DNA from 3 places in the Mesorhizobium sp. M1403 genome. Region 1 is predicted to be linked to each of the others. Evidence: riboswitches for the same ligand, from Rfam matches in the RefSeq annotation. Region 1 holds a riboswitch; each other region holds the start of a gene.

Region 1 (3,269 bases):
TCTACCGCACCTATCTCGACTTTTCCGACCTGACGCCGCCGCTGGTCTATTCGGTGGTGCTGGCGTTCTGCGGCCTGGGCGCGGTTTTCGCGACGCTCGGCCTGCTGGCGGCGGTCTGCGGCTTCGTCACCTGGCGCTATCTGCCCAAATCGCTTTGATGTTCAAGCGCCGCATGCCGCTCGAGCACCCAGTTGTGGAAGCGGTGCAAGTCATATTCCTCGGGCATCAGCACGCCGGCCTTGTGGCGCATCGAGCGCAGGCCCTTCTGGTTGACCTCGCAGATATCAGCATCTTCCTCCAGCACCTGGGTGCCGAAGGCGACGATGTTGTCGATATCCGCTGCCGGATCGGCGAGCGCTTCGGGCGAAAAAAGCCATTCGGCGGTGAGTTCGGTCTGCTCCGGCCCAAGCGGCACCAGCCGCACGGTCCTGACATAGTCGACATGGCCGACGACGAACATCGACGGCAAGTTGGTGGCATAGGTCTGCCCGGCAGCACGCTCGGCCGGCGTCAGGCTCGAAAAGACCGAGCCGTGGACGCGCCCGTCGCGCGACCAGGTTTCGGCCCCGGCCCGCAAGCCGCCGGCAAATTCCGGCGCGTCATTGTCGGCGTGGCGCGCCCATTCGGGGTCGTCGTGCCGGCCCATCAGGCCGCGGCCATAGATCGGCACCAGCCGCGACAGGTCCTTGTGGACGCCAGGGCAGTGCAGGCACTCGTTGAAGTTCTCCCAAAATATCTTCCAGTTGCAGTTCATAACCTTGCGCAGCACATGGCCGCTCAGCAGCGTTTCCAGCGGCCAGTTGGCGAGGTTGCCGGATGCCGGATCGAAGGATGTTTCAGCCGAACCGGCAGCGTCTTGCGCGAGGTTGACGAAAACGAAACCGCGCCACACCGAAAGCGCGACGCGGTAGAGCGGATGATCGGCCTTGTCGAAACCGTCCGGCAGCGATTTCGACGGCACGCGCACCAGATCGCCGCGCAGCGAATAGGACCAGGCGTGGTAGGGGCAGGTGATGAGCCGCGCCTTCAGCCGTCCTTCGCTCTGCTGGCAAAGCTGCGAGCCGCGATGCCGGCAGGTGTTGTGAAAGGCGCGCAATTCGCCGGTCTCGTCGCGCAGCACGACGACCTCCTGCGTGCCTATGCGAAACGTCCTGAAAGCCAGCGGATGGGCAAGGTCGGCCTCGCGGCAGACCAGCAGCCAATTGCGATACCAGATGGCCTCGAGATCGCGCTGATAGCCTGCGATGTCCCAATAGGCCGATGACGGCAGCGTCGGCTCGGCCCGCGTCAGGCCGTTATAGGGACCGCGCTCATTCGGGCTGGGTTGCATGCCGGCTTCCTCCCCATCCGCCAGCCGACACCCGGCTGTGAGAATTGTCAATTGCGGCGCCGGCCGGCGAGCTTGGCGAGGCGGCGCATTCGCCACACGATCCGGCGGAATTTGGTTTGCCGGGCGCGGCGATTCTGCCTATAGTCGCTGATGTCGTCGGTTCCGTTTGGAACCAAGAGGGAATGCGGTGCGGGCGAAATTCTTGCCCAATGCCGTGGCTGCCCCCGCAACTGTGTGCGGTAGTCCTCTCCATATGCCACTGAAGATGTTCTTCGGGAAGGTGGGGAAGGGCGCTGATCCGCGAGCCAGGAGACCTGCCGGCGACAGGAAACTGATTTCTATGCCCTCGGGTGGAGGGCGAAAGGACAAGACATGAATACCGCTTCCGTCTCGCTCGGCGCTTCCGTCTCCTCGCAGTCGCGTTTCATGCAGCTGGCGCTTGCTGCATTCCTCGGCATTTTCGTCATGGGCTTTGTCGGCTTCTCGCACATCGATGCGGTCCACAATGCCGCCCACGACTATCGCCACTCGATGGGCTTTCCCTGCCACTGACAAGGGACTGACATCATGACATTTTTTCGCAACGTCGTGTTCATCGCGGCGATCGCAGGGCTCGTGGCCGGCGTCGCTCTCGCCTGCATGCAGGCCTATGCCACGGTGCCACTGATCCTGAAGGCGGAAGTCTACGAACAGGCCGGCGGCGGCCATGACCATGCCGCCGCACCTGCGGCACCGGCCGCCACGGGCACGATGGCTATGAGCAGCGCCGCGCCGGCACCGGCTGAAGCAATGGCTCCGGCTGAGGACGAAGGCTGGGCGCCGGCCGACGGTTTCGAACGCTTTGCCTTCAGCGTCGTTGCCAATATCGTCACCGGCATCGGCTTCGCACTGATCCTGGTTGCGGTTTCGGAATTCGCCGGCGGCATCGGCAATTGGCGCCAGGGGCTGTTCTGGGGGCTTGCCGGCTTTGCCGTGTTCACGCTGGCGCCCGGCCTCGGCCTGCCGCCGGAACTGCCAGCGATGCCGGCGGCCGACCTTGTCCAACGCCAGATCTGGTGGTGGGCAACGGTGGTGGCGACCGCGGCCGGTCTCGGCCTGCTTGCGTTCCGCAGATCGCTGCCGCTGGCGGTCCTTGCGGTGGCGTTGATCGTGGCGCCGCATATTGTCGGCGCGCCGCAGCCCGACAGCTTCGAGACGACAATCCCGGAAGGCCTGCATCATCAGTTCGTGGTGGCGGTGACGCTGACCAATCTGGTGTTCTGGCTGGTGCTCGGCGCAGTCGTCGGCGTGGTGCGCGGCCGCTTCACCGGCACGGCGACCAGCCTGCGCGACAGCTTTGCCTGACCGCGCTGCCGGGGCGCTGACCCTGATCATCGGCGGTGCGCGCTCCGGCAAGAGCGCGCATGCCGAGAGGCTGGTGAGTGCCTGTCCGGCGCCGTGGAGCTATATCGCGACGGCGCAAGCCTATGACGAGGAGATGCGCGAACGGATCGCGCTGCACCGCTCGCGCCGCAGAGCCGGTTGGACGACCATAGAGGCGCCGCTCGACCTTGCCGGCGCGATCGAGGCGCTGCCTGACGGCCAGCCGGTGCTGATCGATTGCCTGACGCTGTGGCTGACCAACCATATGCTGGCCGAACATGATGTCGAGGCCGAATGCCGAAGGCTGGCAGATGTGCTGTCGCGGCCGCGTGGACCCTGGTTCGTGGTGTCCAACGAGGTCGGCCAGGGCATCGTGCCGGAGAATGCGCTGGCAAGACGGTTTCGCGACGCGGCCGGCCGGTTGAACCAGGACGTTGCCGCCGTCGCTGACACCGTGCTTTTGATGGTGGCGGGGCTGCCGCTCAGGGTGAAATGACATGGCTGATACCGACCACATCGATCCCAAGGACGAGGAACGCCACCGCGCGAAGATGGCCAAGCGCAAGGCGGTGCAGGA
Region 2 (3,269 bases), on a different contig from region 1:
AGAGATGGGTGATCAGGAAGCCGTGCGCATGGCCTCCTATGTTCGCGTCACATATGACGACGGAGAAGATGAGTGGAACTTCTTGGATGAAGAAACCGCTACGACTTTCTTCGGATTGGAAGCTGCGACCTTTGACGTTCCCCAGTGTAGTTTCGCCGAAGTGGAGGAAGAAGGTTACTACCGAGCGCGATACGCCAACCTTGATCGCGTCGCGGTGATGGAGGTTCCAAGCGACCGTTATCACAGATTGACCGCGCCCGAGGAAGCTTAGAACCATCCACGAAGGGCGCATGTTACACCTCGACCTTGCGTGGGGCGTTTTCAGTACGAGATGACGTTAAGCGTAGGTAGTGGCAGGTAAGAGTGCTCGACCAGAAGCTCAACTGCCTCCTCAATATCGCTGCCGATGTGCCGCAGGACACGTCCACGGGAGCGTGGATAGGCGTGAAGTTCCTGCACTCCACGGTCCGCTCTCCCATCGCCGGTGTGTGCCCGACGCCATCTTGTGGACGAGCTTGGCCGCCTGCACCCGGTTGTATTCCGGCTTGCGGTCCGCCTGGGCGGTCCGCCGCGATGGCTATCTCCATGTCAATCGGCGCCGAACTTTGACTGCCCGCTGCTTTTGATGAATTTGGCGAGGTCCCGCGCATAATCACTCTTGGTCTTCTCCTTGAGGCCCTGTGTCGCGAACTTGTGGTCCAGCAGGGCAAACAGGTCCAAGTCTCCTTCCGCCTGTGGCGCTGGCTTGCCCTCACGCCCTCGGCTTCCCAATTGGGGACCGCTTCTGCGCGCTGCACCGTGGCGATTGCCCGCCCAAGACGCATCACAAGATCGAACGCCAAACCGTGCGCGTGCACGACGATTTGCCGCTCAGGCCTCATTTGGACAGGACTTGAGCTGGCCCGGTGGTTTAAGGCGGGTTACCTTGAGCCGGTGGGCTGCGAACAAGCAGTTCGAGACATTGGCCTCGATCACTTCGCAACACGCCGCTGCGCCTGGCCTCGGGTGCTCCCCTCGAAATCGTTGTGTCGTATCACCGAGGGCATCACGGCCAACAGCTTCCACATGGGCAACAGCCTCGCCATTGAGCCGAATATGGTCGCGAGCAGATCACCAACGAAGCGGTCGGAACCTCGGAGCCGAAGTTCGACGCCGAGGTGGTTCGCATGATGCGCTAAGCAGCACCACGGCGCTTGCCGGTATGTTTGCTGCCGGCAGCCGACGAACTCCTATCCTCCTGGACAAGGGCGCCGTGCGTCATTGCTTTGATTTACCGGCCGCTCAAGGCTTCCACAGTTTTCGCTTTCGAGGCGACCTTTGGAACATGCCAACGGAAATTTAACATAACGACATAAACATTTCTTTATGCGGCGTTGACAAAGAAGCGAACTGCTGTAATTGTCTCCCGCGTCGTGGTTCTCCGTACGGCGCTGCCGCAGCGGAGCTAAGAGGGAAGCCGGTGCGATGCCGGCGCTGCCCCCGCAACTGTTAGCGGCGAGCCAACCCCACTCATGTCACTGAGGCGAATAGCCTTGGGAAGACGGGTAGAGGCTATGACCCCGCGAGCCAGGAGACCTGCCACGGCGAATTACGTCCACGGGCGGGATGTCTCGGTGGCCGCTGCAGCCTGGCGTTCGTGCCGGCCTGCTAGCGCCTTCCTTGTGACCGACGCCCCAACCATCGGGGTCTGGCATGACTGTCTTTCAGCAAATTCCTGTAGCAACGCTCGGCGTGCCCCGCTTCGGTCGTCGGCGAGAACTGAAATTCGCGCTTGAAAGCTACTGGTCCGGAAAATCGTCCGCTGCCGACCTTCTCACGACCGCGAAGGCGCTCCGTGCCGCTAGCTGGGAGGAGCAGCACGATCGCGGCGTGTCGAAAATCCCGTCGAACGACTTCTCGCTCTACGACCATGTGCTCGACACCGCAGCCATGGTCGGCGCCGTTCCATCCCGTTACGGCTGGAATAGCGGCGAGGTTCCACTTGACATCTACTTCGCAATGGCGCGGGGCAACCAGGGTCAGACGGAGGATTGTCGACACGCTGGTCACCAGCAGGCGGCTCATCGGTCTGATGTAACCGCGATGGAAATGACCAAGTGGTTTGACACCAACTATCACTACATTGTGCCGGAACTCAACGATGATCAGACGTTCGCCCTCTCGTCGACGAAACCGGTCGATTACTTCATCGAGGCTAAAGCTCTCGGCGTTCACACACGCCCAGTCATCCTTGGACCGATCACCTTCCTCAAGCTGGCGAAATCGCCTGCCGAAGGATTCGATCCCATCGCGCTCCTGCCGCGGCTGCTGCCCGTCTACGAGCAACTCCTGCAGAGGCTGAAGCTGTCTGGAGCCGACTGGGTGCAGATCGATGAGCCAGCGCTTGTCCTCGATCTGAACCCGAACGAACGAGCTGCGTTCGAATTCGCCTATGGCCAGCTGTCGAAAGCCGCGCCCGAGCTGAAGATCATGCTGGCTACCTATTTCGGGCCGCTGGGAGACAATCTCGAAACCGCGGTTTCTCTGCCCCTGGCCGGGCTGCATATTGATCTCGTGCGCGCTCCCGAACAGCTGGAAACGGTGGGTCGGCTCGCACCGAAGGATCTGGTGCTCTCGCTTGGCTTGATCGATGGCCGCAACGTCTGGCGTGCGAACCTGCCCGCCATTCTCGACCGCATCAAACCGATCGTCGCCGGCTGGCCCTTGGACCGCGTCGAGATCGCGCCTTCTTGCTCGATGCTGCATGTGCCGATCGACCTCCGCATGGAGACGGAACTCGACGCGGACATCAGGTCGTGGCTCGCCTTCGCGGCCCAGAAGACCGACGAGTTGGTGTTGCTTGCCCGGGCCCTGTCCCAAGGCAGGGATGCGGTGGCAGGCGCGTTGAAAGCGTCTGCCGAGGCTGCCGCCATTCGCGTGACATCCACGAAGATCCATGACCCGCTGGTTGAGGGGCGGATCGCCAGCATTGACGACAGCATGAAGCGACGAGAGAGCGCTTTTGCCGAGCGCTCCAGAGTCCAGGCCGGCACGCTCGGGCTGCCGCCGTTCCCGACGACGACCATCGGGTCCTTCCCGCAGACGCCGCAGGTACGCAGGGCGCGGGCCGCTCATGCGAACGGCCAGCTGAGCCATGTCGACTACGAGACCTTCCTGAAGAAGGAGATCGAGGCTGCAATTTGCTGGCAGGAAGAGATCGGGCTGGACGTGCTGGTGCACGGTGAGTTCGAACGAAACGACATGGTACAGTATTTCGGCGAGCAGCTGTC
Region 3 (3,269 bases), on a different contig from region 1:
AGCCGGTTAATGCCGGCGGTTACGACAACGTCGCCTTCGGCCAGGCCGCCGCTGACGACGACGCGCTCGGTCTCGTAGCGGTCAATGACGACGGGCTTCAGCTCGACGGCCGACGAAGCGCCCACGACCCACACGGCCGGCTTGCCGTCCTTGTCGAACAGCGCACTTCCCGGCAACACCACGACAGGCGCGCTGGATTCGTTGACACGGCCCGCGACGCTGCTGCCGAAGCGCATTTCATCCGGGGCGTTGCCCAGCGAAACCTTCACCTGGAAGGTACGGGTGACGGCATCGGCCACAGGCGACACCTCGCGGATGACGCCGGGTGTCGAGATCGCCGGGTTGCTCAGCAGCGAGACCATGATCTCCGGCGGATGCCCGGCGCTGCGGACATTCGAGAAAGCTGCCTCGGCGATCGAGAAGACGGCGTCGCGGGCTTGCGGATCGGCGATGCGCACGACCATCTGCCCGACGGTGACGAGCTGGCCTTCCTCGGCGCCGGTCGCCGTCACCACACCGTCGAAATCCGCATGCAGTTCGGTATAGGCGAGCTGGTCCTTGGCCATCTCCAGGCCGATCCTTGCCGAGTCCAGCTTGGCCTGCGCGGAGCGAAGGTTCTTCAACGTCGCATCGTAGCTGGCGCGCGTCGTGAAACCTTTGGCGAGCAGCGCTCCGAGGCGGGCTTCGGCGGCACGCGCCTCGACCAGAACGGCTTGCGCGGCCGCGACATCGGCCTCGGCGCTGCGTAAGCGGTTGCGGTAATCCTGGTCTTCGATGCGGGCGAGCACCTCGTCCTTCCTGACCGTCTGGCCGATCGCGGCCATGCGCTGCACCAGCTTACCGGACAAGCGGAAGCCGAGATCGCTTTCGCGTTGCGGGCGGACCTCGCCGATGGCGAGGCGGCTATCCGCCTGCGGCGCCGGCTTCACCTTCACGGCCTTGACCAGCTTCGGTCCCGGCACATCCGGCCTTGCGCTCGCGGCCTCGCCCTTGGCGGCGTACCAGGTGACGGCGGCGGCGCAGGCGAGCGCCGCGAACGATACGCCAACGAGGCCACGTTTCAACCTGCTGTTGGATGCGGCAGTCATGTTGTCTCCTTCCGTGTGGCGGCCGGCGCCGGAACGGGCGCAATAGACGGCAATGATCCTTGGCTGGAGACGGCGCCGGGCGCCTTCGCGAAAACGTGGGGTCAATAGGCCCGTTCACCAGCACGCTTTCATTCGGCTTTTCGAGCGCTGAAATCTCGATCGGATTCTGAAAATTTTCCGATGTTTTGGCGACCGACCTCGTCCGTGCTGGTCCATTGAAAGGTCTTCGAATTGGGCATCCAGGGAAAAACCGGAACACAGGTCTGCCGGTGTTGACAGCAGAGGCATGATGGTGCCTGCGAGCCCAATCAAAAGCCATTGCGACGCGGTCGGCGAGATCTACGGTAGAAAGGTGATGGTCCCCGAGTCGCGAGGCAAGGGGTGAAAAGGGAACACGGTGAGATCCTTCGGATCGAGGCCGTGGCTGCCCCCGCAACTGTAAGCGGTTAGCAAAATCCGAAGTGCCACTGGCCGGCAAGGCTGGGAAGGCAGGATGGCGCAAAGACCCGCGAGCCAGGAGACCTGCCATCAGCATGAGTTGACCGGACGGGGTGTGCCGGGAGGAGACGTGGACATCGGTCTTGTCGGCCGGTCCGTCCAGCTTCCTTCCGTCGCCATTGAGAAAGTGACGGTAAGTTGGACGCCTCCCAGCCTCTTCTTGAAGCGTGTGAACTGAGCGCGACGACGAATGGCCGGTGCCTGGTCAGCGCGGTGAGCCTTTCGATAGCGCCGGGCGACCGCCTCGCCATCATCGGCCCCAACGGCGCCGGCAAGACGACGCTGCTGCGCATGCTATGCGGTACGCTGCGGCCAAGCGCGGGAGATGTGAGATTTTCCGGACGCCGGCTGGAGAGGTTTTCGGCCGCCGAGCGGGCACTGCACATGGCGGTCGTTGGCCAGACCGACCAGCCTGATCCGCGGCTTGCCGTGATCGACTACGTCGAGCTTGGGCGCGTCCCGCATGCCGGCTTGCGTCGGAGGAGCGAGCAACGCGACATCGTCATTGAAGCACTTCGCAGAACCGGCCTGCTGCCGCTGCTCGGCCGCACGATCGGCTCGCTATCCGGTGGCGAGCGGCAACGCGCCCAGCTGGCGCGCGCCATCGCCCAGGAGCCCAAAATCCTGTTCCTCGATGAACCGACCAATCATCTCGATCCGCGCGCCCGCAGCGACCTTCTCGAACTCGTATCGCAGTTTGGCATGACCGTCGTGGCGGTGCTTCATGATCTGTCGCTTGTCACGCCATTTGCCACCAGGGTCGCGGTGATGAACGAGGCCCGCCTGCAGGCACTTGCCAGTCCGTGCGAGGCGCTGACCAAGAAGTTGATCCGCGAGATTTTTGGCGTTGACGTGCTTTGGCTGCGCCATCCCACCGAAGACCGCGAACTCACGGTCTTCGACGTTCCGAACCGCGCCTCTTCACATCCCGATTGACCAAGGAGCAATATCCGTGAAACGCCTCGTACTGTCTTTTGCCTCCCTCCTGCTTGCCGAGACCGCCTTCGCTTTCCCGGTAACCGTTGATAGCTGCGGCACGCCGCTGACGTTCGACGCCGCGCCGAAGCGCGCCGTCATCCAAGATCTGAACATGGCGGAGATGGCCTTCGCGCTGGGGCTGCAACCATCGATCGTCGGCCTGACCGGCATCACCGGATGGTATAAGGTCGGTCCGGAATTCAAGGCCGAGCAGGGCGCGATCCCGGAACTCGCGCCGAAATACCCGACCCTCGAAAACCTCGTCGCCGTCGAGCCCGATTTCTTCTTCGCCGGCTGGTATTACGGCATGAAGCCTGGCGGCGAGGTGACGCCCGATACGCTGGCCCCGCACGGTATCAAGACGCTGGTGCTGACGGAAAGTTGCGTCCATCTCGACCAGAACCGCCCCGCCGCCTCGATGGACCTGCTCTATGGTGATGTCGAAAAGCTGGGCAAGATTTTTGGCAAGGAGGCGGAGGCGGGAAAGCTTGTTTCGAACTGGAAGGCGCAGCTCGCCGATATCACGGCAAAGATCGGCGACCGCACGGGAACGCGTGTGTTTCTTTACGACTCCGGCGAAGACAAACCCTTCACATCAGGCAAGTTCGCGATCCCCAGCGCCTCGGTCTTCGTCGTGCGCCAGTCGGACGCGGTGGCGAAGTTGCGCCTGCTCTATGTCGAGCCGTCGGCGCGCGGCCTCGGCAT

Evidence for each region. Region 1 has a riboswitch for cobalamin ahead of NKH01_RS00805 (CbtB domain-containing protein). Riboswitches for the same ligand answer to the same signal wherever they lie in the genome.
Region 2: another riboswitch for cobalamin. It lies ahead of metE (5-methyltetrahydropteroyltriglutamate--homocysteine S-methyltransferase); the one in region 1 lies ahead of NKH01_RS00805 (CbtB domain-containing protein).
Region 3: another riboswitch for cobalamin. It lies ahead of NKH01_RS14910 (ABC transporter ATP-binding protein); the one in region 1 lies ahead of NKH01_RS00805 (CbtB domain-containing protein).

What each region holds. Positions count from the first base shown of each region.
Region 1 covers NZ_JAMYKY010000001.1:150,921-154,189, forward strand. Annotated here, with positions in the region: gene NKH01_RS00795 (MFS transporter) at 1-158, shown strand, start outside; gene NKH01_RS00800 (aromatic ring-hydroxylating oxygenase subunit alpha) at 137-1,330, opposite strand; cobalamin riboswitch at 1,471-1,666, shown strand; gene NKH01_RS00805 (CbtB domain-containing protein) at 1,703-1,882, shown strand; gene NKH01_RS00810 (CbtA family protein) at 1,898-2,674, shown strand; gene cobU (bifunctional adenosylcobinamide kinase/adenosylcobinamide-phosphate guanylyltransferase) at 2,667-3,188, shown strand; gene cobO (cob(I)yrinic acid a,c-diamide adenosyltransferase) at 3,190-3,269, shown strand, end outside.
Region 2 covers NZ_JAMYKY010000020.1:99,364-102,632, forward strand. Annotated here, with positions in the region: gene NKH01_RS26105 (helix-turn-helix transcriptional regulator) at 1-271, shown strand, start outside; gene NKH01_RS26110 (hypothetical protein) at 589-720, opposite strand; cobalamin riboswitch at 1,397-1,597, shown strand; gene metE (5-methyltetrahydropteroyltriglutamate--homocysteine S-methyltransferase) at 1,693-3,269, shown strand, end outside.
Region 3 covers NZ_JAMYKY010000007.1:138,739-142,007, forward strand. Annotated here, with positions in the region: gene NKH01_RS14905 (efflux RND transporter periplasmic adaptor subunit) at 1-1,088, opposite strand, end outside; cobalamin riboswitch at 1,428-1,632, shown strand; gene NKH01_RS14910 (ABC transporter ATP-binding protein) at 1,725-2,522, shown strand; gene NKH01_RS14915 (GNAT family N-acetyltransferase) at 2,539-3,269, shown strand, end outside.